DNA from 4 places in the Sporomusa aerivorans genome. Region 1 is predicted to be linked to each of the others. Evidence: riboswitches for the same ligand, from Rfam matches in the RefSeq annotation. Region 1 holds a riboswitch; each other region holds the start of a gene.

Region 1 (7,636 bases):
AATCATACCCACTAATAACGCCAGCAGCGGTGTTTCTAACTGCCAGTCTTTCAGAACTTGGTTGGAACCCAAAACTGTAACCACAACAGATAAGATAAATAATACCGAAAAGCTTGCCAGATAATCACTCGAACGGTAGCCTAATATACGGCCGGCGCCCGTAAAAACTACGGCAAAAAAACCAAACAAATAAGCAATACCCAGCCAGTTACCTGCCAGGAAACCACTGATTTTGCTAAAATCAGCCGACCAGCCGGGAACATTGATTGCCATTGCCGCAAGCAGCTTAGCCGACCCGTTGAAAAAAGCGATCGTGCTGACTAAAATAAGTCCGAGAGCAATAATAATGGCCCAATAATCCTCTTTCCTGTACCATGTATCAATCGTTGTTCTTGTCGCCATGTCATCCACTCCTTCTTTTAGTTGCGAGCCGGTCATCACATAATTACCTACCATCATTGCGAACATATAAACCGGCTGCTTTGTCTTTTTGACAGAAAAATAAAAAGGCCAAGGAACTCTCTGCCAGAGAAGTCCTTAGCCTTTGGTCTTTCCAATCAGCCAACTATTTTATTAATGTAATGATAGTATCATAACACCAAGCCGGTGTCAATAACCATTCATATGCTGCAAACGGTATGCCTGCATCAATACCGTTTGCAGCATAACCCCGAAGTCATATTCCGTCCCCGTACATGCCTTCCACCAGTCTGTTGCCGGACTTTTGCATGAAGGCAACTACGGTTCCGTCACGAATTATGATCACAACCTCATTGCTAGGTTTCGTCAGCCCCGGACTAACACTTTCGTATTGCTCACCATACCTCTTTTTACAGTAATCTATCATATCATTTCTACCTCTTTACCTATTTAACTGAGAACTGCTTTTCAATAGCCTGCTGCGCTTGCCTGTTGAATCGGCTTTCCGTCAGAATCTCTATTAACCCGTACGATTCGGACATGCGCAGTACAGGGATGTTTCTTTCCGCCAATATCTCGATTAAGGCAGTAATCATTGTAAATAACGGCTGCCCGCTGTTTTCCCGCACTGAAATTTTTGTACAATCTGCAACAATTTCCGGATATAGCGCCAACTGTTGCAAACAGTCGCACATGGCTGGCAAACAGCACTCGCCGACAACGAAACTGATTTTTGCCGGCTGGACGGAAACCATCGTAAAAGGAATACAGGCTTGCGCCAAAGCTGCAAAAACCGTGGCAGCTTGCTGATCAGAATCAGCCTGTTGCGGACAATTGATAAGAACAAAAGCCACGGCTTTATCATACGCGATATCAAGAAACTCCCGGTCTCTGATATCGTTAAATTCATTATTCTTTAGAGGATACAGAGCCCCGATCTTTGACACAGGTTTGATACGACGCATTCGCAGCTGCCTGAAAGTTCTTGGTGGATTTTCATAATGCTCTACTGCATCGGGACGAACGGTAAGAGAAACTACACACATGTTTTAAAAGCACCTCCGGACAGCGTAGTAAACTATTTTTATTGCACATAGTAAAAGCCCCTTTCCGAGGAAAGGAGCTTTTATTGCAGCACTTTCCTCTTATCTGCCAGGATAACTCCTGCTGGAATTAGCACCACTGCAGAAGACTCTGCCGGTTGCCGGGCGTCATCGGGCCAGTCCCTCGACCACTCTAGATAAGAGCTCTGTTCAATTAGAACTAATTTTACATGAAGAATAAGCTACTGTCAATACATCAACCCAGCCAGTACCAATTAAGGAACCAGGCTGTACAAAAAAGCAGTCCGGCGGCGCTCAGGCATGCTAAACTATAAAACAACGCTGAAGGAAGCCTGGCTAAAAACAAATACACAGGCAGGATTACGATCACAAAGCGGGCCATACTGTACAAAGGATAAACAGGTGATGTCGAGAACATCGGCACCAGAAACCACAGCCAGCCTGTTATAAGATAAGGCGCGGGAAGCCTGTAACGGGGCAGCGTCGATGCCGCAACCAAAGCGACGAAAGCAAGCGCCACCAGCAGGGCATCTAAGTAAACACCGGCTTCGGTAAGAGGAACACCCGCACCGATAAGCTGAAGGTTGTTCCGGAAGTTTTCCCATGGCAGCCCAAAGCGCCTTCCCCATAACTGCTGTGAATGAACAAATGCCAGCCAGTCACCAAACATGATATGATTGTAAACGCAAAAGGCGGCAACGGCTATTATGGGAAAAAGAAGTGATGCCATCGCGGTTCTTAGTTGCCTCACATTTTTATAATATCTGACATATTCCGCTAACAAAACAACAGCAAGCAATATCCCCAGACTCCGGGTCATAGCAGCCAGCGCCGCAAACCAGCCGGCGCTCCACCAGCTGCCTGAGCGAATACAATATAGACAGGCAAGTGAAAATACGATAAACACCGGTTCGGTATAGACGCTATTTAAAAAAAAGGCCGTGGGCATTACTGCATAAGCCAGAAGCGCCAGTCTGGTCTCCCGGGCGGAAAAATCCAGCAAGAATGTTTTGGCCATCAGGCAGTAACTAATCATAGTAAAAACATTGCACAGAATAAACCCTGCGGTAACATAACTTATGCCTAATCCGGCCAAACCCTTAATTAGCAGAATGATGGCAGGAAAAAAAACGATACTTTGACTATCATAGCCATATTCGGCAATAAACGTATACCAATGCGCATCCCACTTAATAAATTTCTCTATAAATAGTGGCTGGCCTGTTACCGATGGATTAATAAAACCCGTCGCCTCACGAACCGGTAAACTATTGCTCAAAAACACCCCTGCAAAAATAATTATTGTATGAATGCAAAACGGTATTGTAACTATCTTTATAATATTAACATCTCGCTTAACTGTAAGCTTAAGAATTCTGGAAACAAAAATACCCAGCAAATTCCCGTTCGGCAATAACAGATACCTCCAAAAATATACTCTCTAATAGCTTCGCCTTATCAGGCGTAAATATTCAAAAGACCCGCAAGTCAACGGCTTGCAGGCTTTTGTGCTTCTGACCAAAGTATTACTTTTTGGGCACTTTCGCTAACGGCCCGGCACATCTAAATCAGGCAAACAGTGTTATTTAGCAGGGCAGACTGACAATAAATGTACTGCCAACGCCAACTGTACTTTCAACTTTTATCGTCCCGGAATGCGCCTCCACTATCCACTTGGCAATAGCTAACCCCAGCCCGGTACCGCCTGCTTCTCTGGATCTTACTTTATCTATGCGGTAAAACCGCTCGAAAATAAGCTTTTGCTGTTCCGCAGGAATACCGACGCCATCATCCTGTACGCTGATATATACTGTCCGTTTCGGGCTAGTCGTCTGTTTGACGGAGAGTAGGACCTCGCCGCCTTGCCGGCCAAATTTCAAAGCATTATCGATCAAAATTACCAGTAACTGGTTGATTCGTTCTCTGTCTGCATGAACCAAAAGTTTATTTTTGCCGTTATAATCAAGCCTGATCCCTTTTTCATTGGCCAGCGGCTTAAAAGAGCGGGCAACTTTATCGGCAACAAGGTTTAAATCAAAATTTTCTTTTACAATTGTATCAGCACTGGCGTCAGCCCTGGCCAACGTCAGCAAGTCTGCTACAATTTTTGTCATCCTTTTGATTTCACCTTTCATGTCATCGAGAACTTGTCCGGAAAACTGCGAAATCCGATTTTCATCATCGGTCTGAATGGCATCTACAGAAGTAAGCATAACGCTGAGAGGAGTCCTTAGTTCATGGGATGCATCAGCAACAAACTCGCGCTGTCTGAAAAAAGAATTCTTAAGCGGAATTATGGCCCGGCCTGCCAGCAAATGACCGGCAAAAGTGGCAATAAACAAAAACAGCAGGGACATGCTGATCAGTACAAGTAACAGTCTTTGCAGCATCTCATAATAAGATGTGATATTCTTACCCACGAAAACAGTGCCTAACACCTGCTCACTGTCAGCAATCCGGATACCGCAGATCATATAGTAATTCTTTTTGCCATCAGGCAGGTATATCTTGGTAAATACTACTTCCCCGTCCGCTCCTTTCCAGTTCTGGATGCTGTTTAAAACAGCGTCACGCAAGTCACCGGGCGGTTCGCTTGACGAAACCGGCTGTCCTGCCAGGTCAAATGCATAGTGGAAGATTGTTTCGCCATTTTGATCATCATCCTCCACCGGCGGCTTCCCAGTCAACTGAATCTGCCGGAACACAGCCACGTGTTCCCGCGCTTCTTCTTTGGCAAATGCCTCGACATCCTGCTGCTCTTCTCGGTACAGCACCCAGACCAGGCCGGAATAACTGGCGATAATAAATGCCAGGAGATAACATATCATGACCGCCGCATACACCATGGTTAAATGGTTACGAATTTTAGTAAACATGATGAGCCTCCAGCTTGAAGCCCACTCCTCTTACGTTTTGAATTACCACATCGCCCTCAGGCAGATTGATCTTCCGCCTTAGCAGCCGCACATAAGCATCCAGATTGTTGGGCGATACATCAGCCTCCAGGCCCCAGACCCGGTCTAAAATTACTTCCCGGGGAACAACCTGTCCTTCGTTTTGGACCAGCAAATCCAGCAATTGAAATTCACGGCTGGTAAGTTGCACCTCGTTATCGGCAAACCGTACACTACGAGTGGAGCGGTTCAGCACAAGGTCGCCGACTTGTACCTCCTCCTCTTGTAGCCTGGCGCTGCTACGCCGTGATAAAGCCCGCAGCCTCGCAAGCAGTTCTGCAAATTCAAACGGTTTTACAAGATAATCATCAGCGCCCGAATCCAATCCGAGTACCCGGTCAACAACATCATCCTTCGCCGTAAGCATCAAAATAGAGCTCTGATAACCATGCTTCCGTAAATATTTGCAAGCCTCCAGCCCGGTTTGACCAGGCATCATCCAGTCTAAAACAATTACATCATAGGGTGAATACATGGCATACTCTATCGCCGTGTCTCCCTGAGTAACCCAGTCAACCTGGATTCCAGATTTGATCAGCATTGCATTTATTAAATTCCCCAGCTTGGCATCATCTTCAGCAAGCAAAATACGCATGTATCTACTCCTTCCTCCAACGCTTAGCAGTACAGTCAACTAACCGTTAAGAGCATAGTAACTAAACCCGTTTTTTCTTTGCAAAAATTTGGGATTACACCCCTCCGCCTCTTTTAGAAATTTATCTGTTTTTGCTTCAGGTACTATAATTACTATACTATCCTTTGCGGAATTCGTCACGAACTTTGCTAACGATTCGGTCGGCATCGTATATTTGCTTGACCAGCTCAACACGTCTGCCGGTGCTGTTGTTACAGTATCTGCCGGCATAATTTTTACAATTGTTCTGCCGCTGTAATATACGGCGGATGTACTGTAAAAATCGTAGAAACCCATTTTCTGTCCGTTATATTCGAGCAGGGTTTGTCCAAGCTCTTTTCCCGATTTGCTGTCCGCCATATTAGGAAAAACCAAAACTGACACCGCTAAATACACCACAATTTGGCACAAGCCGAGTAGACCAAGAACCTGTTTTGCCTGTTGTCTCTTAATCTGCCACCAGGCAGCCAGCATTATAACCAGCAGACAAAACAATGCTGCAGCCAGCCAAACAAAATCCAGAAAACGATAAGCTGCAACAAAATATCCAAGAGTTGATAAAAGTAAAGGTATACCTATCCAGTAGATAAGCGCCCTTTTCTTATTTTGTGTTATCAATTTCTCCAGATACATTCCCGTTATGATCGCCAGTGGAAAAAATATCGGGAATGTATAGGTAAGATATTTGGTAGCCATAAGCGTATAAAAGATAAAATAAACACCGACCCAGATAATACTCAATACCCACAGTGTTGACCTTCGCCATTCGCCGCATTTACAGCCGTCAACGATAGCCTTTGCCGTGATTGGCGACCAAGGCAGCATGCCCAGCAAAAAGACGACCACATAATAATAAACTACATTATCATTGGGATGCTCGGAAACAGTCGCCCGCAGATAATTATGCACACCAAAGAATGTATTGATAAAATCAGAGCCATAAGCATAATACATAGCGCCATACCACGGCAAGGCAAGCAGAGAAAAAAGCAGTATGCCGGCCGGTATTGACATTCTTCTGATTTCGGACCAATTACGCTGCAGGGTAATAAACAATACCATTACAAGCCCCGGTAAAAGTAAACCTACGGGTCCCTTGGTCAACACCGCCAAAGCCATACTGGTATACATGGCAATATACCATCGCTTTGTCCCTTCTGCGCCAATGTAGCCAAGGTAAAAAAATACCAAGGCCGCACTGTTAAAGACAAATAGAACCATATCAGTAATAACAAACTTGGCAAGCAAAAAATACTCCAGTGAGGTTCCCATTACAAGCGCCGCTAGCAACGCTACTGACTGGCTGGAAGTCTTGGCCAGAAACCAGTATACCAATACCACTCCTAAACCAGAAAAAACAGCAGGCGCCAAACGGGCTGCCAGGTCGGAAAATCCAAAATATTTAAAAGAAATTGCTGTCAACCAATAGAAAAAAACCGGCTTATCAAACCATACCTGCCCATATATTTGCGGTGAAAGCCAGTTTGAGCTGGTTACCATTTCCTTGGCAGTAAGGACATAATTTGATTCGACCGGATCTGTGATTGGCACAAGATGGCTAAATAACAAATAAGAAATAAAGGATACCAGAAACAATCCCACACATATGTTGCGTGATCGGACAGTTGCCACAGAAATTGAAGCAGCCATAATAATCCCCCTTGTATCAGTACATGCTAGATTATCTGTAATATAAACAGAGACGAATAAATATGTTTACTGTTATATTGCGCTTTAGCATTCTTTTTTCTCTTACAGACAGACATAGCATATCAGTCATTTTTGACTCTGATTCTTAGGAATTATACCAATTGATTCTGAAAATAAAATGAAAAAACAAAGCCTGCAGCAATTCACTGCAGGCTTTGGCCCAATTATCTGAGCTTTGGGTAGCAAAAACAGAGCGGACGCAAATGATATTCGCGTCCGCTCTGTCTAAAAATCGCTTTCCGTGTTCCCTCAAAACCAAACAATGTAAATGATACTACAGCCACCGCATATGGTGCGTCTAGTATCGTAATGCTTTGCCAGATGTCCGCACATCGAATTAAGATAGACTTGTTTACGACGGTCTATCAGAAATCTACAACCTGTAGACTCCCTCGATGGCATCGCCGACCTAGGATTTCGGACTATGTTTCAAATCCGTAATCTCCCTAGAAAGGAGGTGATCCAGCCGCACCTTCCGATACGGCTACCTTGTTACGACTTCACCCCAATCATCGGCCCCACCTTAGACGGCTGGCTCCTTGCGGTTACCCCACCGGCTTCGGGTGTTTCCAACTTTCGTGGTGTGACGGGCGGTGTGTACAAGGCCCGGGAACGTATTCACCGCAGTATGCTGACCTGCGATTACTAGCGATTCCGACTTCACGGAGGCGAGTTGCAGCCTCCGATCCGAACTGAGAGCTTGTTTATGCGTTTCGCTTACCTTCGCAGGCTTGCTTCGCTTTGTTTAAGCCCATTGTAGTACGTGTGTAGCCCAGGACATAAGGGGCATGATGACTTGACGTCATCCCCGCCTTCCTCCGCATTGTCTGCGGCAGTCTCCCTTGAGTTCCCGC
Region 2 (7,636 bases), 550 kb from region 1:
GAAAAACGTCGCGCATAAAAAAGACATGGGCAACAGTACATAAGTATTGAAACTGGCCATATCCTCATGCGAATTAATCAGCATAGCCGCCACCAGCCCCATGGCGGCAAACAACAGGCAAGTCAGGGCCAGTGTTAATACAAAACCGGCAGTTACCGCCAGTTTCGCACCAAATAAAAATGCCAGCACAAAAATAACCGTACAGGAGATAAATCCCCTAAGCGCCCCGGCCAACACTTTACCAACCACAAAAGAACCCGCACTGACTGGCGCAATAAGATATTCCTCAAGTGTCTTGTGGTAAAGGCGGCTCATATTGAGCGGGGAACCAACCGCACTAAAACTGATATTCATAGCATTCAGAGCCATAATCCCCGGCAGTATGAAATCAAGATAACTGCCGCCATTTACCGAAAGACTGCGTCCCAACCCCCAGCCGAAGGCCACCAGATACAGTATCGGGCTGATCATCCGGGACAACACAAATTTGACCAGCCGCCGGTTTAGTACAACCCAATCCCGCCAGAAAACAGTATTTATATCTTCCAAACGCAAGTTTTGCCAATCCCTTCTTGAACAACTGTTATCAACATTAATACTTTTTTCGCTGTACTTACCGTTTATCCTGCAAAAAAACACCTGGCTGTTGACAGGCCAGGTGTCAGTCCAGTTTCACTTCTACGCCAAATAGACATGCGGCATATTTTAGCCATTCCCGCGCCGCAAAGGAGAGATAGGTATCCTTTTTCCACACAATAGCCAAATGCCAGGGGCTGATTTCCTCGGCAATGGGCAAGGCCTTAACGCCATCACCAATCTTATCACATACTACCTTGGGCAGCAAGGCCACTCCCAGCTTGGCAACCACGATTTCGGCCATAAAATCCCATTGCGAACTTTCGCAAAGTACCCGCGGCACAAAACCATGTTCACGGCATTTCTCCACAATATGATCATGCAGGGCAAAATCTTTGCGGAACAGGACAATCGGCTCTTCCTCCAGATCGGTAATACTTACCACTTCCCGCCCGGCCAGACGATGTTCAGGATGAACAATGAGCCAGATCGGATCTTTTACGAAAGCAAACAGGGAAAAAACAGCTTTATTTTTAACTGGCAGCACAACCACGCCAATATCAAGAGTGCCGTCTTCGACCATCTCTTCCACAGCCCGGGAACCTATTTCAACTAAATCGATAACAATATTGGGGAATTTTCTCTTAAACTCCCCAATGGCAATGGCGAAAAAACTTGTCTCAACCATAGGGGGAATGCCAAGCCGGATACTGCCTTTACGGCCGCTCGTCAAGTCATCCAGATCACTTGTTACATTTTTGAGCGAATCAACTATCTTCAGACCGCGTTCATATAAAGCCTGTCCCGCATCGGTCAGTTTAATCCGCCGGGCAGACCGGTCAATTAGCGTAACTTTCAATTCTTCCTCTAAATTACGAACCATTTTACTAATAGAAGGCTGGGAAACATGAAGCTCCCGGGCCGCTTTAGTAAAACTCAACTGCTTGGCGACTTCAATAAAATAGGTAAGATGGAGAATATCCACAGCCGGCGTACTCCTAACATCAGTATAAGGTATATAGCCTATATACTATATACCTTATACTATGGCGGGCAGACTATGAATCTGTCAAGAATTAATTTACAGTTAGGCCAAAAAACACTTATGACCAAACTGCTTTATCCCAAAATTCCTTTGTCCTGGTTATATCTCTGACAACCGGAATAGGCACCACCTTGGCCCGTTTATCAACAAGCACGCCTTCTTTAGTCTCCCGCATCCGGGTAGTGGGTAACCTATAACCAAATATCCATGTTAACAAAGCCTGCATAGCCGAATCCTCCGCATACTGTACTAATTTTACTTTTATTGTAACCGCAGGCGGTCCGGCAGTAAAATACACATTATGCATATATAGAATTACTCCAGGCTATGGAAGCTTCCGTCCGTTACTTATTTACTGGCAGTCAAAGCCTGCGCCAAATCGGCGATAAGGTCGTCTGCATCCTCAATCCCGATCGAAAGCCGGACCATATCATCAGATACGCCTGCACTGGTCCGCTGCTCACCCGATAGTTGGGAATGTGTGGTGCTGGCCGGATGAATTACCAGCGATTTGGCATCGCCTACATTAGCCAGCAAAGAGAATAAACGCAGGGCATTGATAAATTTCCTGCCGGCTTCCAGTCCGCCCTTGATACCAAAAGTCAGTATGGCGCCGGCGCCTTTGGCCAGATACTTTTTCACCAGCTTGTGATCGGCGTGGCTTTCCAGGCCGGGGTAACTAACCCAGGACACCAGTTCGTGACTTTCGAGGTATTGAGCAATCGCCAGGGCGTTCTGACTGTGCCGCGCCATCCTGAGATGGAGCGTTTCCAGCCCCTGCAGAAACATGAAGCTGTTGAACGGGCTGAGACAAGCGCCAACATCCCGCAGAACCTGCACTCTGAGCCGGATAATAAAGGCGAGATTGCCGAGAGCTTCGGTATAGCGGATATCATGATAGCTTGGATCCGGCTCGGAAAGCAGCGGAAACTTGCCGTTCCCCCAATTGAACTTACCGCCGTCGATAACCACTCCCCCCATCGCAGTGCCATGTCCGCCGATAAATTTAGTTGCCGAGTGCACAACAATATCAGCCCCGAAATCCAGCGGCCGGCACAGGTAAGGCGTGGCAAATGTGCTGTCAATAATGAGCGGCAATCCATGTTGGTGGGCAATAGCGGCCACACTTTCCAAATCCAGCACATCAATCTTGGGGTTGCCGATGATTTCGGCATACAGGGCTTTCGTATTGGGGGTAATGGCGGCGGCAAAATTCTCCGGCTTGCCGGGATCGACAAATTTGACCTTGATCCCCAGTCTTGGCAGGGTATGGGCGAACAGATTGTAGGTCCCGCCATAGAGAGTTGAAGAACTTACTATTTCATCACCCGCCTGGGCAATATTGATGATTGCCGCCGTAATGGCCGCATGGCCGGAAGCAAACGCTAACGCGCCCACACCGCCTTCCAATGCGGCAATACGTTGCTCAAATACGTCTGTTGTCGGATTCATAATCCGGGTGTAAATATTGCCCGGTTCTTTTAAACTAAACAGATCGGCCGCATGATCGGCATCCCGGAAATTGTAGGCCGTAGTCATGTACAGGGGAACGGCGCGCGCGCCGGTTGCAGGGTCAGGCTGCTGCCCGGCATGTACGGCCAAGGTGTCAAAACGCAGTTTTTCGGGTAATGTCATAGTTCAACCCTCATTCTTTCATATTTTATATTGTTGGAGCTTCTTTTACCTGTATCCCTGATATCAGGCGGGCGCCCAGATAGGCCAGCTTAGAAGGCCGGAACATTCCCCACTGTCTGATTGGCAGGACCGAGGGAGCAGGCAGAACTTTATTAATAAACTTTGATAGTATTGGCCGCAGCAAATGGAAGTCGATTAAAAAGCCATCATGTCCATGCGGGCTGTCGATAACCGCAAAATCGGTGCGAACGCCAACCCGGCGCATGGTCTCGGCCAGTTCCTCCTGTTGATAGGCCGGATACAAAAGGTCCGAGCTTACCCCGATAACCAGCACTCTGGCATCGATCCGGGCTAAAGCCGCCTCATAAGACCCGTACCCGTCAGACAGATCAAAGAGATCCAGCGCCCGTAGCAGGTAGAGATAGGAATTGGCATCAAAACGTTTAACGATACTTTCCCCTTGATAGTCAAGATAATTCTCAATTTCAAACTGACCGCCGCGGGTCCGGCGGCCGAATTTATAGGCCATGGACATCTCACTCTGGTATGTAATCATTCCCAAGGCCCGGGCGGCTGCGAGTCCCCTTTCCGGTTTGCTGCCACCGTAATAATCGCCGTTCTGCCAGGCAGGATCGAGCATAACAGCCTGGCGGCCCACCCGGTTATAAGCGATGGCCTGCGCGGCCGAATAACCGGGAGCGGCAATAACAACAACCCCGTCAACAAAGTCCGGGTACCTCACTGCCCACTCTAGAGCCTGCATCCCGCCCATCGAGCCGCCGATTACCAGCGCCAGTTGCTTAATGCCCAATACCTCCAGCAATCTTTTCTGGACCTGAACCATATCACCTATGGTGATCTCCGGGAATTCCATACCATAGGGGTTGCCGGTGGCCGGATCGGGTGAAGCCGGACCTGTCGTTCCCTGGCACCCTCCCAGCACATTGGCACAAATAACAAAAAAGCGTTCGGTATCAATGGGACGGCCCGGACCGATTAGCGGCTCCCACCAGCCTTTCTCGTCATATTGGTCATGAGAAGCCGGATGGCTGTCACCGGTCAGTGCATGGGCAACCAGGATGACATTGTCACCGGTCGCAGATAAAGTGCCATAGGTTTCATATGCCACAGTAACGTCAGTCAGACAGCCGCCCTGTTTCAGCTGCAGCGGGTTCTCCGGACTGGCGACCTGAACTTGTTTTAATTGCGGCCGCCATTTAAAACCCGGAAAAAAGGTCACAACCATAATTCTTCCCCTCCTTACAGTATTCATGAAATAAAGCAGACTTAGCTTCAGGTGGGGTTTTAACCGCATCTGAAGGTTAGCGCCCTTATCCAGGAGGATATTTGAGAGATAACGAAAGCCCCCTCGCTAAGAGGGGGCATAATCTGTTTGCCAATCCCTCTCATCTCCCAGGAAATCTGCTGATTCCTGCTGGAATTAGCACCACTGCGCATTGCGCCGGTTGCCGGGTGTCATCGGGCCAGTCCCTCGACCTCTCTGGATAAGAGCGTACTATTAAATTTGTAAAGTAATGTATACATGATACCTAAATAGCAGCCGATTGTCAAGTATCTCCATTTTTCAGTGAACAAATGTATAATCTTCTGCCGCAGCCCTTATTGACATATTAAAGTTTTTATTATAAACTAGTAACTAATCTAATACTCCTAAAGGGGAGTAGCTCATAGAACAGAGTCAACATACTGATGAGTATTCATCTGGCTCTGTTGTTGACACTTGTCAATTAGCGAGACCTTTAGTATGGCAAATTTGTATTTGCCATACTAAAGGTCTCGTTTTATATATATTACACATCTTAAGGGGGATTATCATGACAGCATTTTTAACCTCGCTTATCTTTGTAGTGCTTGCTGAGATGGGTGATAAAACGCAACTACTGGCTATGGCCTTTGCAACCCGATTCAAGTGGCAAACCGTTATGTGGGGCGTCTTGGCCGCAACAATTTTCAACCATCTGTTTGCCGTAATTGTCGGCAGCTATCTGACCCATTTCATCCCGATGAGTTACATTCAGATTGCCGCGGCCATCTCCTTCATCATCTTCGGTCTTTGGACAATCCGGGGGGATGAGCTCAACGGCGAAGATAAAGGCTGTAAGTACAACCCATTTTGGACAGTGGCCATTGCTTTTTTCATTGCCGAAATGGGTGACAAAACCCAGCTAGCAACCATTGCGCTGGCAGCTCAATTTAATAGCATTATCCCGGTATGGCTGGGAACAACCACCGGTATGATGGTAGCGGACGCCATTGGTATCATTATTGGCATTGTACTGGGAAAAAGAATCCCCGAACGGGCTGTGAAGTGGTTTGCCGCAATTATCTTCATACTGTTTGGCCTGTTTGGCCTCTATGAATACTTACCCGGACATTACCTCACACCGGTCTCTGTCACCGGCACCTTGCTGGCGGTACTGCTCTCTATATTCTTAGTGTCCCGCATGAGCGGAGATTGCGATAAAGAACCGCAGAAATCGCCGCAAGAAAGTAAGTAAACTAGTAAAAAGCGCGAAAATCTTCAAGCAGATTTTCGCGCTTTTTAGTTGCCTGTTCTCAAACTACGTCAAAGCCGATGTCTTCGACAGCCTTCACCAGATCAGCCTGTTTAGCAGTGCCGGTTACAACCGCTTGCTTCTTTTCCAGATCTACACTGGCGCCTACTACTCCCGGAATTCCCAGAAGTGCTTTTTCAACACTCATTTTGCAATGCCCGCAAGACATCCCTTCGATTTTTAAAATTGTTTCCTGTGCCTGACTCATACCGTCACCTCCCTTCTTGCCGGCTTTCAATACCGTACACCCCTACACATTTGGCTACTGACGGCATATTCTCCTTAGTGTTAGGGTTGTCACGGTACTGGCGGCATTATGCCGCAGTATCCCTATCCCTGTAGGGATCAAACCGCCTTAGCCTGAGCGCATTAGTGACCACGGAAACCGAACTGAAGGCCATGGCCGCCCCGGCCAGGACGGGTGATAAAAAACCCATGGCGGCAACAGGAATTCCCAGTGAGTTATAGATCAAAGCCCAAAACAGATTTTGCTTGATGTTCCTCATGGTTGCCTTACTCAGGCGAATGGCGGCGACGATGCCGGTCAGATCTCCCCGCATCAGCGTAATGTCAGCGGCCTCTATGGCAACATCGGTACCTGTGCCGATGGCAAAACCAACATCGGCAGTAGCCAGCGCCGGCGCATCATTAATACCGTCCCCGACCATCGCCACGACTTTGCCTTGCTTTTTCAGCGCGTCAACCTGCTCGGCCTTGTGTTCAGGCAGCACCTCCGCCAGAACATTGGTAATACCCACCGTCCGGGCTATTGCCTGGGCAGTCCTTACGTTATCGCCGGTAATCATCCAGACCTCGATACCCATTTGTTTGAGCGCAGCCACGGCCTGGGCCGAGTTCTCTTTGACGGTATCCGCCACGGCAATCAGCCCGCTCAGCCTGCCGTCCAGAGCAAACAGCATAACGGTCTTGCCCTCAAGTTCCAATTGCTCAATTGCAGCTAGCTCGGCAGTAAACTCGACATTGTTTTCTTGCATGAGTTTGCGGGTGCCCACTAAAATTCGCCTGCCCTCCAGCGTAACCTCCACCCCGTGTCCCGGAATGGCGGCGAACGACTCCGGTTCAGGCAGGACTATACCTTGCCTTTGACCATATTTAACAATAGCCTGAGCCAGAGGATGCTCCGAATTCTTCTCGGCGCCGGCAGCCAGTCTCAGCAGTTCTGTTTCAGCAAGTCCTGCCAGCGGTATAACGTCTGTCGCTTCCGGCTCTCCCTTGGTGATGGTGCCTGTTTTATCAAGTACAATGGTTGTCAGCCTGTGGGCATTTTCCAGGTGCTCCGCCCCTTTTATCAGGATACCGTTCTCTGCGCCCTTACCGGTTCCTACCATGATCGAGGTTGGAGTAGCCAGGCCCAGGGCGCAGGGGCAGGCAATGACCAGCACGGCTGTAAAATTAACCAGAGCCCGTGAGAAATTGCCGGGATCAAGGAAAATATACCAGACTCCAAAGGTCACAAGCGCCAGTCCAACAACAACCGGCACAAAATATCCGGAAACCACGTCGGCAAAGCGCTGAATCGGCGCTTTTGAGCCCTGTGCTTCTTCCACAATACGGACAATCTGCGCTAATGCAGTATCCTTACCGACTTTGGCGGCCGTAAATTTAAAAGTGCCAAGTTTATTAATGGTAGCGCCAATAACCGTGTCGCCCGCCTTCTTGTCAACAGGCAGACTTTCACCGGTAAGCATAGACTCATCAACAGTCGATGTCCCTTCGGCAATAACACCGTCGACCGGAATCTTTTCGCCCGGCCGAACAACCACAACATCGCCGACTAAGACGG
Region 3 (7,636 bases), 310 kb from region 1:
AAGCGCCTGCGGCACTGCTACCATCATCCGGCAAAAACCAAATTTTAAATCTAAAAGCTCATAGACATCTTTGTTTTCTTCCAGCAGAACGTCTTTTCCGATAATACCGATATCGGCAGCTCCATATTCAACATAAGTCGGTAAATCAGCCGTCTTGGTTATAATAAACCGGATCTTCGCCGCTTCGTTGGTAATAACCAGTTTCCGTGAGTTTTCACTAAGCCCTTCGGCAGTATAACCAAGTTTAGCCAGCATATTTGCGGAAAGATCGAACAACTTTCCCTTGGGCAGTGCTATTGTGAGATAATCCATATCATTTGAGGTCATGTCATGCCTCCATATTCTTTAGTTAATTAAAGTGTTAATATATTAGTATATTAACACTTTGCAAAAAAACCGTCAATACACTATTACCATTTTTTATTGCCTGTTAATGCAAACTTTGGACAGCAAGTAGGAAAACCCACTGTATATGTAGAAGTAATTGGCAGGATAATAACTTTAAGGAGGAGGTTTACAATGGCTGCACTCAATCTTGTTGTGCTCAACCAGCTTGCTGACCGCCAGAAAGAGGTCATTACGGCGGTTGATCCTAACGTTAATATAATTGTAACCGACGAAAAATCGGCCCTCGAACACATGCCCAGCTGCCATGTTTTAGTAACCTGGGGCTGGTCTGAAACCCGGCATTTATATCAGGCTGCACCTCACCTGGAATGGATTCATGCCTTAAGCGCCGGGGTTGAAAAACTGTTATTTCCTGAAATCCAGGCGGCAGACACTATTTTAACCAATTCCAAAGGCATTCACGGGATTCCGGTCTCAGAACACGTATTAGCCATGATGCTGGCCTTCAGCCGGGGTCTTACCATCAGCCTCCGCCAGCAGGCCTGCGGCCAGTGGAAACGTATGCCGACCGGAGAATTGCATGGCCATACCATTGCCATTGTCGGCCTGGGCTCCATTGGCCGGGAAATTGCTAAAAAAGCCAAAGCCTTAGGGATGACGGTTCTTGCCAGCAAGCAAGAAGCTACCACTGAATTGTTTGTTGACACATTGTATCCGTCCGATGACGACAGCCTGCTCGAAATGCTGTCACATGCCGACTATATTGTTATTGCCCTGCCGCTAACGGAAGAAACGGAAAACAAGATCAGCCTGGCTCATTTTACCGCCATGAAACGTTCAGCTTATTTTTTCAATATTGCCCGGGGCGCAATTGTCAACGAAATTGACCTGATTACAGCGCTGTCAACAAACCTGATTCAGGGCGCCGGTCTGGATGTATTCGCTCACGAGCCGTTGCCTGAAGACAGTCCCCTCTGGTCGATGCCCAATGTCATCATTACCCCCCATGTAGCCGCGTTATCACCGGCTTATCTGGACAGGGCCATTAAACTGTTCGCCGATAATCTTACCCGGTTTATCCAGGGACGGAATATGCTGAATATCGTTGACAAAGTAAAGGGCTATTAAGAATGTTGTGAACTATATATAAAAAGGTGAGGCTGCTAAGAACAGCCTCTTTAATTTAAGCTATCGGCAGTTCTTAAGAGCCTCAGTTCCGGCGGCTCCCCGTCTGCCGGGGCTTCATGATGTCTGGCCACAATGCCGGTTATTTCTGCGGCAACGCCGGCTGCTGAGAGCATTGCCGCTCCGCGGGCGGCATGGTGGTAATAAGTGTGAACGGCGTGCCGGAGATTGGCTATCTTGCCGCCTCGGCCGCTGCGTCCCCATTTTCGCACCCAATCCGGGGCAAATTTGTCCAATATTACTGTGATTATTTTGTCAGCCGTACTGACATCGCCTTTTACCTTGCCCACATCATGCAGCAATGCACACTTAAGTAATAAATCCTGATTGATCCCCCGTTCTTGCGCTGCAAGCTCCAGGGCAGTATAGGCCACGTTGAGAGCATGTCTTTGGTCCGGCAGGTTCATTTGCCAGAAAAGTGCTGCTTCGCCGGGAAGCAAATGCTGTCCGATAAATTGTCTGTCTGCTTCGGTTATCCGGGCCGTAAGCGCGGAAATCACCTGTTTAACCCGTTTACTCAATATAAATCAGCTCTTCATAACCTTGCTCACGGGCAGTTGTCTCAGCGGCCTGTTTCGCTGCCGCGGCTATTGCCAATTCCGCCCGCCGTCCTGCCTTCCGGTACTTGCCGGCAGCTTCAATTGCCTCAGAAAGTTTTCCTTCGGCCCAGGCAATATATAGATCCCGGCCGCGCACACTGACGCCGATCCCCTGCCGCTCCAGCGCCAACAGCACCCGCTCAATGCCCAGCGCGAACCCGGTTGCCGGGTTGGGATCCCCCAGGGAAGCAAGCATATTATCATAGCGTCCGCCGCCGCACAGCGGGAAGCCCAAACCGGGCGTATAGCCCTCAAATACCATGCCGGTGTAATAATCAAAATCGCGAATAATGCCAAGATCAAAATTAACGTAGCTGTCAACGCCGTAGCAGGCCAGCAGCCGCCGGATGTCGGCCAGATTGTCAAGTGCCGTCCGGCTAAGGTCATTGCTCACCAGTTGGTACGCCTTATTGAGCATATCTTCCCGGCCATGTAAGAGGGGAATTTGTTTTAGCAGCTCCTGCGCAGCCGGACTAAGGCCGCTTTGCGACAGAAGTTCGCCAAGGCCAACCAAATCCCGGGAAACCATGGAATATTTGATCTGCTGCTGATACTCCGGGCTTAATCCGCTTTCAGCCATAATCCCGTTGACAAAATCAACCTGCCCTAAGCTAATCTGAAAATTAGTCAGTCCTGCTTCCAGCATGGCCTCCACAGCCAGCGCCACCACTTCAGCATCCGCAACTGGTCCAGGCGCTCCTAAAAATTCAACTCCGGCCTGGTAAAATTCACACTGTCTGCCGGCCTGCGCCTGCTCATGCCTAAATACATTGGTAAGATAAAACAATCTAAGCGGCAGCGGCGTTTCCTTGAGCCTGGTAACCGCCACCCGGGCAATGGGAGTTGTTAAGTCCGGTCTAAGGGCAAGAATGCGGTTATTCTTATCAAAAAATTTAAAGACATTCTCTTGAATACTACTCCCTGTCCCTAATGTCAGAGTTTCCATATATTCAAAAGTCGGTGTAACTACCTCTTCATAACCCCATTGGGAAAAGAGTTCAGCAAGCGCCCCTTCCACGAGACGCTTCTGTTTGGCTTCCCGGGGCAATAAATCTCGTGTGCCATAAGGAATTTGCGGCACATAGTTCTTTTTCATTATTCTACTCCCTTCTTGTCTTCCTCGTCTGCGTCCAGCCGGGCCAGTACTGTCTTATAGCCGTCTGCTCCATAATAGAGGCAGCGCTTTACTCTGCTGATGGTTGCCGTACTGGCGCCGGTTGCCGCCACAATATCATCATAAATGACGCCTGCCTTTAGCAGGCGCGCCACTTCCAGCCGCTGAGCCATTGCTTTTAGTTCGCCAATGGTGCAGACATCCTCAAAAAACTGATAGCATTCTTCTTCATTTTGCAACTCCAAAATAGCCTGAAACAGCTGATCGGAAAGTTTGTCTTTTAACTTGGGATTTACCGGCATGGTACTACGCCTCCCTGTATTTCTTGCTTACTGTATATTTATTCGCTGCTTTACCAGATTTTCCTTCTTTATCTCTTTTTAACTTTATTTAATTAAAACATTTACATACTATACCCATTTTTTTGTTTTTACTACCGGGATTTACTTATAAAAATTCTATTGACAGCGTACATAACACCATGATAATATAATTTTTGTAAATTAAATACTGTTCATCAAGAGTTGGCTGAGGGAATGGCCCGATGACGCCGCGGCAACCATCGCATATGCGAACGGTGCCAATTCCAACAGGATTACTATCCTGGCAGATGAAGAACCGGGCAAATTAGCCTCTTCGCTCTGCCGAAGAGGCTTTTATTTTTTCCCTGAAAGGAGGATATTCTGACAACTTCTCCATCTGCTGCACACAATTCATTTACCTATTTATTTACCAGGAGGAATATTATTATGAAAAAAATCACCGTATTATTACTGACTGCATTACTGGCTCTGGCCACAGTGATTGCCGGTTGCGGCAGTAAAGAAACTCCGGCTCCCGCCGGTCAGGAAAAAAAGACGGTAAAAGTAGGAGCAACCGCCGTTCCTCATGCCGAAATCCTCAATGCTGTTAAACCCATTCTGGAAAAAGAAGGCGTCAATCTTGTTATTGTTGAAATGAGCGACTATGTCCGTCCTAATATTGCCGTTGCCGAAAAAGAACTTGACGCCAACTTCTTTCAGCACATTCCTTACCTGACAAAGTTCAGCGCCGAGCGCAAACTTGACCTGACCTACACTGCCGCCGTACATATTGAGCCTATGGGTATTTACTCCAAAAAAATCAAGAATCTTAACGATGTGCAAAACGGCGCTCAAATCGCCATCCCCAATGACCCGACAAATGGCGGCCGCGCTTTGGCGCTCTTAGCCAAGGCAGGCATTATTAAACTTAAAGAAGGCGTTGGCATTAACGCTACCGTAAAAGATATCGCCGATAATCCCAAAAATGTGAAAATCAGTGAACTTGAAGCTCCCCAATTACCACGCGCGCTCGATGATGTTGCCCTGGCTGTGATCAACACCAATTATGCCCTGGAAGCCAAGCTCGTACCCACCAAAGACGCTCTGTTTATCGAACAGAATGACTCCCCGTACGTTAATATCCTGACAGTTAGAAAAGGTGACGAAAATCGCCCGGAAATTCAAAAGCTGACGAAGGCTCTTACTTCACCGGAAGTGAAGAAGTTCATTACAGAAAAATACCTGGGCGCAGTAGTACCTGCATTCTAATATTAAAAACGGCTTGAACCTTAATAAGGTTCAAGCCGTTTTCCTTCCATCCGGTTAAAAAGTATATCTTTCCTCCCGGTTGAGGGCAAGATCGGCTTACGTTTGGTGAAGGCTCGGCGTAAGCCGTATTTTCTTCATTAATCCTGCCGGGCAACAACACCATAGAGAAAGATATCGGCAATACCGTTCGCCGATGTCTCTATAGATTCACCCTTCTCACCGATAAACCCTTGAAAAACCATCATAACAATCACACTAAACAAACCGTGAGCCGCTTTATGCACGTCACAAATACGGAGAACCCCCTGATCGATGCCCTCCTGCAGGATCTGTTCCAGTATGCTAGTCGTATGCTGAAACCGGGCCCGGTACTTTTCACGCTGCGCTTCAGTAAAATTTGACGGCTCCTCATGCCCCAAACCACGCATTTCGTGCATTAAAACCCGCCACAAATCTGCATTTTCCACATAAAATTCCAAAAATACTTTAATGGCTTTCTTGATTTTACCGAGCGGCGGTTCAACGAGTCCGGCTATATTAATAAGCTCAGCTTCAAAACGCGCGCTGCGTTCTTTGATCAGCGTGTAAAAGAGCTGCTCTTTATTGACAAAGTAATTATATACCGTGCCCTTGCCGGTATCAGCCAAAGCAATAATTTCATCAACCGTGGCGCGATGATAGCCTTTGCGGGAAAAAACAGTATATGCGGCATCAAGTATTTGCTGGCGTTTCATATATATCCTCCTGTTCTACCCTTGCCATGTTAGTTTGGAAATAATAAAAACTACCATGCCAATGGCGACAGCCAGTTTAAAAATCAGTCCCAGAGTCTGGCCAATGACAATGCTTTTAGCTACACGCCCCGCTTTTTCCCGGTTACCGGTAGCTACATACTCGGTCAGGTAACCGGCAGCGAATGATCCGCCAATTGCCCCGCCAATCGAGCCAAGCCCGGGCATAATGCCTGTGCCGATAATGCCGCCGGCAATACCGCCTACGAAAGCGGCCACAATGGCACTGCTGGAGGCCTTTTCTTTTTTCGCGCCCAGTGAGCCGGCTACGAATTCAGCCAGTTCGCCTATAAGCAGCGCGCCGAAAAGCCAAAGCAGCACGGCAGTGCTCATATGCGCAAAGTTTTCCAGATAGCCGTAACCGACTGCCGTAACAAGGATCAGCCAGTTGCCTGGCAGGCCGATGGCTGTCATACCGATACCTAAAACAGCAATAATAATGACCAGAAGATTAATGGCTGTTAAACCTGCATCCACATTAGGACTCCTTCTTGATAATCTTACTCCCGGTTAAAGGCCCGGCGGGCGATATCTTTGCGGTACTGCAGACCGGCAAACTCAATTTCGGGTACGGCCCGGTATACCTTGTCTACGGCGGCGCGAATATCCGCAGCTATCGCCGTAACGCCAAGCACCCGGCCGCCATTGGTAACAACCTGGCCATCCCGGGCTCCGGTACCGGCGTGAAAAACCATAGCTCCGCGGGCTTCAGCAGCATCAAGACCGGTAACAATATCGCCTTTATGATAACTGCCCGGATAACCGCCGGCAGCTAAAACGACACAAACAGCCGCTTCGTTTTTCCAATTGATACTCACGTCAGCCAACTTCTCATCAACACATGCTTCCATAATATCCACCAGGTCACCCTCGAGCAGCGGCAATACAACCTGCGTCTCCGGGTCGCCAAAACGGGCGTTAAATTCTATAACTTTCGGCCCTTGCGCCGTAATCATCAGCCCTGCATACAGACAGCCTTTATATATGATACCTTCCTGACGCAGGCCGTCAATAACCGGCTGCAGCACTTCCCGCGTTACGCGTTCCCGTACAGCCTCAGTCACAACCGGCGCCGGCGCATAAGTTCCCATGCCACCGGTATTAGGCCCCTGATCGTTGTCAAAAATCCGTTTATGATCCTGAGCCGCCACCATCGGCGCCACGGAATAACCATCGGTAAAGGCTAAGAGCGAGGCTTCCTCACCTTCAAGATATTCCTCAATAACTACTAAATTACCTGCATTGCCAAAGGCTTTATCCCGCATCATCATATCTATGGCGCCGACAGCCTCATCAACCGTCATGGCAACGACCACACCTTTGCCGGCCGCCAGTCCGTCGGCTTTAACCACAATAGGCGCTCCCTGCTCTCTGATGTAGGCTATGGCCTTGTCCGCCTCGGTAAAAGCTGCCGAAGCGGCCGTCGGGATATTATATTTATGCATAATTTTCTTGGCAAATGCCTTGGAGCCTTCCAGGGCGGCAGCTTTGCGGGCTGGCCCAAAAACTCTGAGGTTTAAGGCGGCAAAATGATCACCAAGACCATTGGTGAGCGGCAGTTCCGGTCCCACAACGGTTAAACCTATATTATGCTGTAAGGCAAACTGGCCTAAAGCTTCATTATCGTTAACATCAATATTGACACACTCAGCCAATGCGGCAATTCCCGGATTACCCGGCGCGCAATATATTTTCTCTACGCGGGGACTCTGCGCCAGTTTCCAGGCTAAAGCATGTTCACGCCCGCCGCCGCCAATAAGTAAAATTTTCAAAATATCACTGCTCCTTGTCCGGATGTATGGGCAGGGGTGCAAGTAACGCGCCAAAGCTCCACCGCTGGCGCTTAGCCTGCACTTTTACTAACATCCTGCCTGTAAAACATATTGACTGCTGTAGAATTCTAAAACCAGCGTATTGCCATAAGACCAAGATATTCTTTTACCGCCAATTGCGTATTATAAAAGGCGTCTGCTCTGGGCCACAGCATATTCCACTCAAATAAAAAACGGATGTTGGTCTGATAGTCTG
Region 4 (7,636 bases), 1.3 Mb from region 1:
GCAGCTCTAAAATCCGGCAAATTAAGAGCAGTGTCAGCCGAGATAATACCAACGGCTGTTACATTGGGAATATCATGTCCCTTAGCCACCATTTGCGTACCTAACAGGATATCATATGTACCTGCGGCAAAAGCGGCCAATATTTTATCATGTGCCATTTTTTTAGTTGTCGTGTCCTGATCCATACGGATAATTTTGGCGGTTGGAAATAATGCATTGAGAGCCTCTTCCACTTTTTGCGTACCTGCGCCAAAATACCGTATATACCGGCTGCCGCATTCGGGACAGGTGTCAGGTACGGTGTGACGTTCCTGACAATAATGGCAGCGCAGACTGTGGCCGGGCGTATGGTATACCAGTGCGATATCACAGTGGCGGCATTTGAGGACATGGCCGCACTCGCGACAGAGGACGAAAGTGGAATAGCCACGGCGGTTAAGCAGGATGACTGCCTGTTCCTTGCGGAATAAGGCTTCTGCCAGCATTTCTGTGAGTGCCGGCGAGATGACACTCCGCCGGCCTTTTAAAAGTTCTTCCCTCATATCGACAACTGTAACAGGCGGCAGCGGCACGTTGTCCACACGCTTATCCATGGTTATCAGTGTATGTTCTCCGCTGAGCGCCTGGTGATAGGTTTCCACAGACGGTGTGGCGCTGCCCAGTATAACCGCAGCACCCGCTATTCTGGCTCTAAACAAAGCAACTTGCCGGGCATGATAACGGGGAGAATCTTCTTGTTTATAAGTAAACTCATGTTCTTCATCCAGAATGATGACGCCCAGATTATCAACAGGTGCAAACAAAGCCGAGCGAGCACCGATAACTATGCCGGCCTGACCGGAATGCAGCCGTCGCCACGCGTCATGCCGCTCACCGACTGACAATTTACTGTGCATAACTACGACATCCTGGCCAAAAGCTGCTTGAAAACGGGCAACAATTTGGCTTGTCAGTGCAATTTCCGGTACCAGCACAATTGCCTGGCGGTTGAGTCCGCGTGCTTCAGCCACTGCTTTAATATAGACCTGAGTTTTTCCACTGCCTGTGACCCCGTGTATCAGAAAAGATTTGTGAATGCCGGCCTTAAGTACAGGTCCGATTTGTTGCAGGGCTTGCTGCTGGGCTGTTGTTAGCGTTATTTCGTCAACCTTATGTATGATAGTATTATAACTGTTACGAAATATTTGTACTTCGCGGCTGGCGACAAGCCCTTGCGATGTCAGCTTTCGTACAGTATCTGCCGAGATATGAAGGTTTCTTAATTCAGTCGGGGAAAGTTCACCTGTTTGGATTAACGCGTGCAGAAGACGTCGCTGAGCTGACTTGCTTGGCGGCAGCGCTTGTTCAGCCTGTGCGGCTGATTCTTTGCTGACTGTAAGATTAATCAGCCTGATTGTGCTGGCCTTACCACGCTTAAGCACTGTATCGGTATGGATAATTAATTTATGCTGTAAAAGAAATTTTAGAATAGTCTCTATGCTGCCTGGCAGTTTAGCTAAATCGGCTTGCGAAACCGGCCCGTGATCCAAAATGTAGCTGAGTACGGTGCGGTATTCAGCCGGTTTGGCAGCGAGAAGAATACTGGCCTGCTCACAATCAATTGCATGCGCAGCCTGGTAAGCTTTAGTACTTTTTATACCTGACAGTCCAGGGACAAACAGACGCATGGCCTCTGCCGGAGAGCACAGATAATACCGGCTCAGCCATTCGGCTGTCTTGAGCATATTATCATTAAACCAGGGATAGTCATCAAGCACAGCCAGAATCGATTTTAGGCCGTCTGTCGGTTCGTCTTCCAGGCTGATAACAAACCCTTCTACCTTTCTGCTGCCAAACGGTACCAGTACACGCCAGCCAATGTCTATTGCCGGCAACTGCTCCGGGATTAGATAGGAAAATGGTTTATCGATACTGCGGGCAGGAATATTTACAATTACTTGAGCGATATTTGACATTTTTTCACCTAAATATTTCATTATAAAGAGAAGGGGACTTGATAAGTCCCCTTTTATCTAAGAGTTTATATTCGCTTCTAAGTGGTAAATACCTGCTACTGGTTTTTCGGATAATAAGCGGCTAGTTCCCAATCTAGACCTGTGTCCATGGGCAATCGTTTGAAATAACGTTTTATTCGCTTTCTTAGCGGTGAAAAATGGAGCTTCATTACATCTGCTCCTTTAACCCTGGATGGAGTAGCCGAGTGATTGCAAGGTTTCTTCGATATATCCGCTGGAAGTTACCGATTCGTCATGGCTAACGGCAACCTGCTTGGCAGCCAGATCCACTTTAACAGAGGAAACACCATGCAAATGTGAAAGCGTATGTTCAATACGATCGCGGCAATGGTCGCCTTTAAGGCCTCCCACCCGGTAAACGGATTGTTTGGTTTTTGTTTGTGTAGCCAATGGAATACCTCCTTTGTACTGAATAGAGTGTCCAGCAATGTTAGTATTACCATTAGCCATTAATTCATTAATAAATATCTATAGATTGGCTTCTTTGCGTAACAGGTCGGCTTTATCGGTACGCTCCCAGGGCAGGTCGATATCAGTGCGGCCAAAGTGACCATAGGCGGCGGTTTGACGGTAAATAGGGCGTCTGAGGTCAAGGGATTTAATAATGCCTGCTGGCCGGAGATCAAAATGTTTGTTAATAAGCTCAACAATCTGCGTTTCACTGATTTTAGCCGTGCCGAACGTCTCAACCATGACCGAAACAGGACGGGCGATACCGATCGCGTAGGCCAACTGTATTTCGCACTTGTCGGCGAGGCCGGCCGCCACCACATTTTTAGCAACATAGCGGGCGGCGTAAGCGGCAGAACGGTCAACTTTTGTGGGATCTTTACCCGAGAAGGCGCCACCGCCATGACGGGCCATGCCGCCATACGTATCAACGATAATTTTGCGCCCGGTTAAGCCGGCATCACCCTGTGGACCGCCAACTACAAAGCGGCCGGTTGGATTAATATAATATTTTGTTTTTGCATCAAGCAGTTCACCAGGTACAATAGGACTAATAACTTTAGCGATCAGATCTTTTTCGATTGTATCGCGGTCAACATCCGGGCTGTGCTGCGTTGATATTACAATGGTATCGATACGTAGCGGTTTGCCATCTTCATATTCTACGGTTACCTGTGTTTTTCCGTCCGGACGGAGATAAGTCAGGTCGCCGTTTTTACGCACCTCAGACAGCCTGCGAGACAGTTTATGCGCTAAAGCAATTGGCAGCGGCATATATTCAGGTGTTTCATTGGTGGCATAGCCAAACATCATTCCCTGATCACCGGCGCCGATGGCTTCAATTGTGTCCATATCTCCCTGTTTGGCTTCCAGTGCCTTATCAACACCCATGGCAATATCGGCCGATTGTTCGTCAATTGAGGTTAAGACACCGCAGGTTTCGCTGTCAAAGCCGTATTTCGCCCGGGTGTAGCCAATACTTTTGATAGTTTCCCGGACAATTTTAGGGATATCTACATAGCAGTTGGTGGTGATTTCACCTACAACATGCACAATACCTGTTGTAACCAGCGTTTCGCAGGCCACCCTTGCTTCAGGGTCCTGAGCCAGAATAGCGTCAAGAACGCTGTCGGAAATCTGGTCGGCAATTTTGTCAGGATGACCTTCCGTTACCGATTCGGATGTAAAGAGTACACGCTTTTTTTCCATAATGTCCCTCCTAATTTAGCTACTGAAAAAGAAAAGCCTCCGCAAAGGGAGGCGTGATTTTGTTTTCACTCCCATCTTGCGGTTATCCGCCGGAATTGGCACCGTTTTAGACATTGCTAAATGGTTGCCGCGGTTTCATCGGGCCAGTCCCTCCACCAACTCTTGATGAGTATAGCATATGCAATTTTCATAACAAAAAAATTTTAATACAAATAGAGAAAAAAATCAAGTAGATTTTGTCAGCATTGCACAAATTTTGTCTATAACAATAGTGGCAATCTGTTGTTTGCTTAACTGGGGCAGTTCCTCCACATGGCCGCTTTTGTCAATTAGTTTTACTATATTCGTGTCAACATTAAACCCGGCCCCCGGTAAAGTTACATCATTGGCAATAATTAGATCAAGATTCTTTTTAATTAATTTATCACGGGCATGTAGCAAAAGCTCCTGGGTTTCCGCAGCAAAACCGACTAAGATCTGCTGCTTCTTCTTCTGGCCCAGCTCAAGCAGAATATCCGGATTCTTAATCAGACTTACTGTTAATGTTTCGCCGTCTTTTTTTATTTTATGATCAGCCGCTAATTCCGGCCGGTAGTCGGCGACGGCGGCGGCTTTAATAACAGCGTCTACCGTATCGAATTCAGCTAAAACGGCATCTCGCATCTGCAATGCCGTTTCCACTCGTCTGACACTTACTCCCGGCGGAGTTGGCAAGCCGGACGGACCTGATACCAAGATTACTTCGGCGCCTCGTTCGGCTGCTGCCTGGGCGATAGCATAGCCCATCTTGCCACTGGAGCGGTTGCCAATATATCGTACCGGATCTATAGGCTCACGAGTACCCGCTGCTGTAACCAATATCCGTTTACCGGACAGTTGCTTGCTCATTTGTAACAAAGCAACTACTTTTTCAACAATAAAGGCCGGTTCAGGCAACCGGCCTGGTCCTTCCACCCCGCAGGCGAGCAGACCGGCGGCCGGTTCCAGGATGTGATAGCCTATTTCCGCTAACCTGGCCAGATTTTGTCTGGTAACGGGATTTAAGTACATGTTGGTATTCATAGCCGGAGCAAGTAGTACCGGGGCTGTTGTGGCCATAACCGTTGTACTGAGCATATCATCGGCAATGCCGTTTGCGATCTTACCAATGATATTGGCTGTTGCCGGGGCAATTAAAAACAGGTCGGCACTGCTGGCCAATGCAATATGTTGTACATTCCAGGTTTTGGGTTCTTCCCACATATCGGTTACCACCGGGTTACCGCTCATCTCGCGAAAAGTCAGCGGGGTTACAAACTGGGTGGCCGATTTTGTCATAATGACATGGACAGTATAACCTGCCTTTTTTAGGCGACTGACGACTTCTACAGCTTTGTAAGCGGCAATGCCGCCGGTAACACCCATAACAATAGTTTGACCTGCAGACATTATCGACTCCTATTTAATACCTGTTTTTGTGCGCTCATAGGTAATTTTGCCTTGTGCTACTTCTTCCAGGGCAATTGTAACCGGTTTATTGGATTTTGATTCTGCCAGAGGCTGCTGACCGTCCATAATTTCTCTTGCCCTTTTGGCAGCCAATACTACCAGGGTATATTTGCTATCCACTTTTTCCACTAATACATCTAAAGACGGATTAATCATAACGTCTCCCCTTGCCTAAGTTTTTGAAAGTGCCAAATGCCTTGTTATGAACACCTGGTACGATATAGGTTCTGAATAAGATCTGTGTTGCGTTCGGCCCGAAACTTCTCAGCTGTAATGATGATTTCAACTTTTTGCACAGCAGCCGCAACTTGATCATTAACGACAACATAATGATAATTCTGGGCTTGCGCAAGTTCAACACTTGCGCAATTTAAACGGGTTTTGATAGATTCAAGACTATCAGTGCCGCGCTTATATATCCTGTCGGCAAGCTCATCAAGTGAAGGCGGAATTATATAGATAAAAACGCCTTCAGGAAAGGTTTCTTTAACTTTCATGGCACCTTGGGTATCAATTTCTAAAACGACATCGTAGCCGTTTTGGAGTTGCTCCAATACATACTGACGTGGCGTTCCGTAATAATTTCCATAGACCTCAGCCCATTCCAAGAGTTCATTATTATGAATCATGGCCTGGAACTGGTCTCTGGCAACAAATATATAATTCACTCCGTCAACTTCGCCAGTTCTGGGCTTACGGGTAGTAGCCGATATCGAGTATTTCAAGCGGGGATTGCTACGCAGCAACTCGCGGCAAATGGTACCTTTTCCGGTGCCTGAGGGCCCGGAAATAACTATTAAAATTCCTTGCTGCGCCATTAGACTGTCTCCTTCCAATCCTATTCGGCAGTGTCATCACTGGTTTCTTTGCTGGTAAGCCGGTGAGCTACCGTTTCGGGCTGCACGGCTGACAAAATGACATGATCACTGTCAGTAATAATTACGGCACGGGTACGGCGGCCATATGTAGCGTCAATAAGCATGCCGCGGTCACGCGCTTCCTGAATAATCCGCTTAATGGGGGCTGACTCGGGACTGACTATGGAAATGATACGGTTGGCCGATACAATATTGCCAAACCCAATATTTATTAATTTTATGTCCATAAGACACCTCCTATAATTTTATAGGGCTTTTAAGACGCAAACATCCTATATTACTCTATGTTTTGGATTTGCTCTCTGACCTTCTCAATTTCACTTTTAATTTCGACGACAATATTGGCAATTGAAGAATCGTTGGCTTTAGAGGCAATTGTATTGGTTTCCCTGTTGATTTCCTGTACAATAAAATCCAATTTGCGTCCAACGGCGTCCGGCGATTTTACAGCCGACTGGAACTGTGCCAGGTGGCTCTTGAGCCTGACGATTTCTTCTGTGAAATTAGTCCTGTCAGCGAAAATAGCTGTTTCCTGAAGAAGTCTGGTTTCATCAGGCTCTGCGGATACGGCGGTCAGTAATTCCCTCATACGCTGTAAAAGCTTTTCGCGGTATTCGACAAGAATATGCGGTGCTCTTTCTTCAATAGCCCCGATATATGTATGGAGCTTGTCCACTCGCTGTAAGAGGTCTGACTCGATATTATTGCCTTCGGTTTCGCGCATTTTCATAAGATTCTTAATGGCAATTTCAATAGCAGAAGCCAGTTTGGGCCATAACTCTTCCACATCTTCGGCAATCTCTTCCACTTTCAAAACCTCAGGATATTTTGATAGGTGGTAAATGTTATCAGTGGCCGGTATTGCCAGTAAGCCAGCTAGTTCTCTCATTGCATTATGGTAAGCCATCGCTAATTCTTTGTCAACCCTTACCGTTCTTCTCTTTTCACCGTATTCATCCACTGTAATAAAGGCATCCACCCGGCCGCGCAAAATAGTATTCGCGATACAGCGACGGATTTTGTCCTCCAGGCTGCCAAGGTTTTTAGGCATGCGTATCACAATTTCGTTATACCTATGATTGACCGCTTTGATTTCCACAACAATACGGTGATTCGAATCAATGTATTCGCCCCGGCCGAAACCGGTCATACTTTTGAGCACGAAAACTGCACCTTCCTTTGCGTATGTTATTATGGACTGATAATACAATTTTAACCGTAGTTTTTTACTTTTACTTCGCTTTTCTCATCCTAAATCCCTTTTTCTAAAAAATAAAAATGGAGATATCCTCCATTTATCACAATTATTTAAAATTAGCCAGGTTAAAGTTAAACCGGTGTTCATATTTGTCTTTAGTAGTCGCAACGAGGATAATCGGTTTGGTCAAGATTAAATCCTGGTCACGAAAATAAAAGTAGGAATGAGCGGCGTACTGCGGCTGGTCAGGGAACCAGGGCGTTTTTAGTGCTGGATTGATTACTGAGTGATAGGGTTTAATTAATTTTTTATCTTGCTTAATTACTACCTGCATGCCATCAGCAAATTTTTCACTATTACCATTCAGGGTGATACTGAAAACAAGACAACCAGCGTAA

Evidence for each region. Region 1 has a riboswitch for S-adenosylmethionine ahead of SATMO3_RS10475 (hypothetical protein). Riboswitches for the same ligand answer to the same signal wherever they lie in the genome.
Region 2: it holds a riboswitch for S-adenosylmethionine, as region 1 does, so the genes downstream of both, SATMO3_RS07810 (homoserine O-acetyltransferase) here and SATMO3_RS10475 (hypothetical protein) in region 1, are expected to answer to the same signal.
Region 3: it holds a riboswitch for S-adenosylmethionine, as region 1 does, so the genes downstream of both, SATMO3_RS12160 (MetQ/NlpA family ABC transporter substrate-binding protein) here and SATMO3_RS10475 (hypothetical protein) in region 1, are expected to answer to the same signal.
Region 4: it holds a riboswitch for S-adenosylmethionine, as region 1 does, so the genes downstream of both, metK (methionine adenosyltransferase) here and SATMO3_RS10475 (hypothetical protein) in region 1, are expected to answer to the same signal.

The regions. Positions count from the first base shown of each region.
Region 1 is NZ_CP156926.1:2,283,764-2,291,399, reverse strand. It holds gene SATMO3_RS10485 (YeiH family protein) at 1-402, opposite strand, end outside; gene SATMO3_RS10480 (hypothetical protein) at 677-847, opposite strand; gene SATMO3_RS10475 (hypothetical protein) at 867-1,466, opposite strand; SAM riboswitch class I at 1,563-1,667, opposite strand; gene SATMO3_RS10470 (mannosyltransferase family protein) at 1,720-2,763, opposite strand; gene SATMO3_RS10465 (sensor histidine kinase) at 3,071-4,360, opposite strand; gene SATMO3_RS10460 (response regulator transcription factor) at 4,350-5,033, opposite strand; gene SATMO3_RS10455 (ArnT family glycosyltransferase) at 5,073-6,722, opposite strand; rRNA gene SATMO3_RS10450 (16S ribosomal RNA) at 7,233-7,636, opposite strand, start outside.
Region 2 is NZ_CP156926.1:1,728,767-1,736,402, reverse strand. It holds gene SATMO3_RS07830 (ABC transporter permease) at 1-555, opposite strand, end outside; gene SATMO3_RS07825 (LysR family transcriptional regulator) at 662-1,561, opposite strand; gene SATMO3_RS07820 (hypothetical protein) at 1,680-1,928, opposite strand; gene SATMO3_RS07815 (homocysteine synthase) at 1,970-3,256, opposite strand; gene SATMO3_RS07810 (homoserine O-acetyltransferase) at 3,282-4,502, opposite strand; SAM riboswitch class I at 4,660-4,768, opposite strand; gene SATMO3_RS07805 (TMEM165/GDT1 family protein) at 5,092-5,775, shown strand; gene SATMO3_RS07800 (heavy-metal-associated domain-containing protein) at 5,834-6,040, opposite strand; gene SATMO3_RS07795 (heavy metal translocating P-type ATPase) at 6,147-7,636, opposite strand, start outside.
Region 3 is NZ_CP156926.1:2,594,176-2,601,811, reverse strand. It holds gene hisG (ATP phosphoribosyltransferase) at 1-327, opposite strand, end outside; gene SATMO3_RS12180 (D-2-hydroxyacid dehydrogenase) at 520-1,476, shown strand; gene SATMO3_RS12175 (HDIG domain-containing metalloprotein) at 1,527-2,054, opposite strand; gene hisZ (ATP phosphoribosyltransferase regulatory subunit) at 2,047-3,228, opposite strand; gene SATMO3_RS12165 (YerC/YecD family TrpR-related protein) at 3,228-3,548, opposite strand; SAM riboswitch class I at 3,758-3,863, shown strand; gene SATMO3_RS12160 (MetQ/NlpA family ABC transporter substrate-binding protein) at 3,996-4,817, shown strand; gene SATMO3_RS12155 (TetR/AcrR family transcriptional regulator) at 4,955-5,551, opposite strand; gene SATMO3_RS12150 (DUF456 domain-containing protein) at 5,567-6,085, opposite strand; gene purD (phosphoribosylamine--glycine ligase) at 6,109-7,380, opposite strand; gene SATMO3_RS12140 (YdcF family protein) at 7,509-7,636, opposite strand, start outside.
Region 4 is NZ_CP156926.1:3,540,784-3,548,419, reverse strand. It holds gene priA (primosomal protein N') at 1-1,955, opposite strand, end outside; gene SATMO3_RS16955 (heavy-metal-associated domain-containing protein) at 2,178-2,405, opposite strand; gene metK (methionine adenosyltransferase) at 2,484-3,674, opposite strand; SAM riboswitch class I at 3,743-3,846, opposite strand; gene coaBC (bifunctional phosphopantothenoylcysteine decarboxylase/phosphopantothenate--cysteine ligase CoaBC) at 3,900-5,102, opposite strand; gene rpoZ (DNA-directed RNA polymerase subunit omega) at 5,112-5,318, opposite strand; gene gmk (guanylate kinase) at 5,363-5,980, opposite strand; gene remA (extracellular matrix/biofilm regulator RemA) at 6,001-6,267, opposite strand; gene SATMO3_RS16925 (YicC/YloC family endoribonuclease) at 6,318-7,202, opposite strand; gene SATMO3_RS16920 (hypothetical protein) at 7,345-7,636, opposite strand, start outside.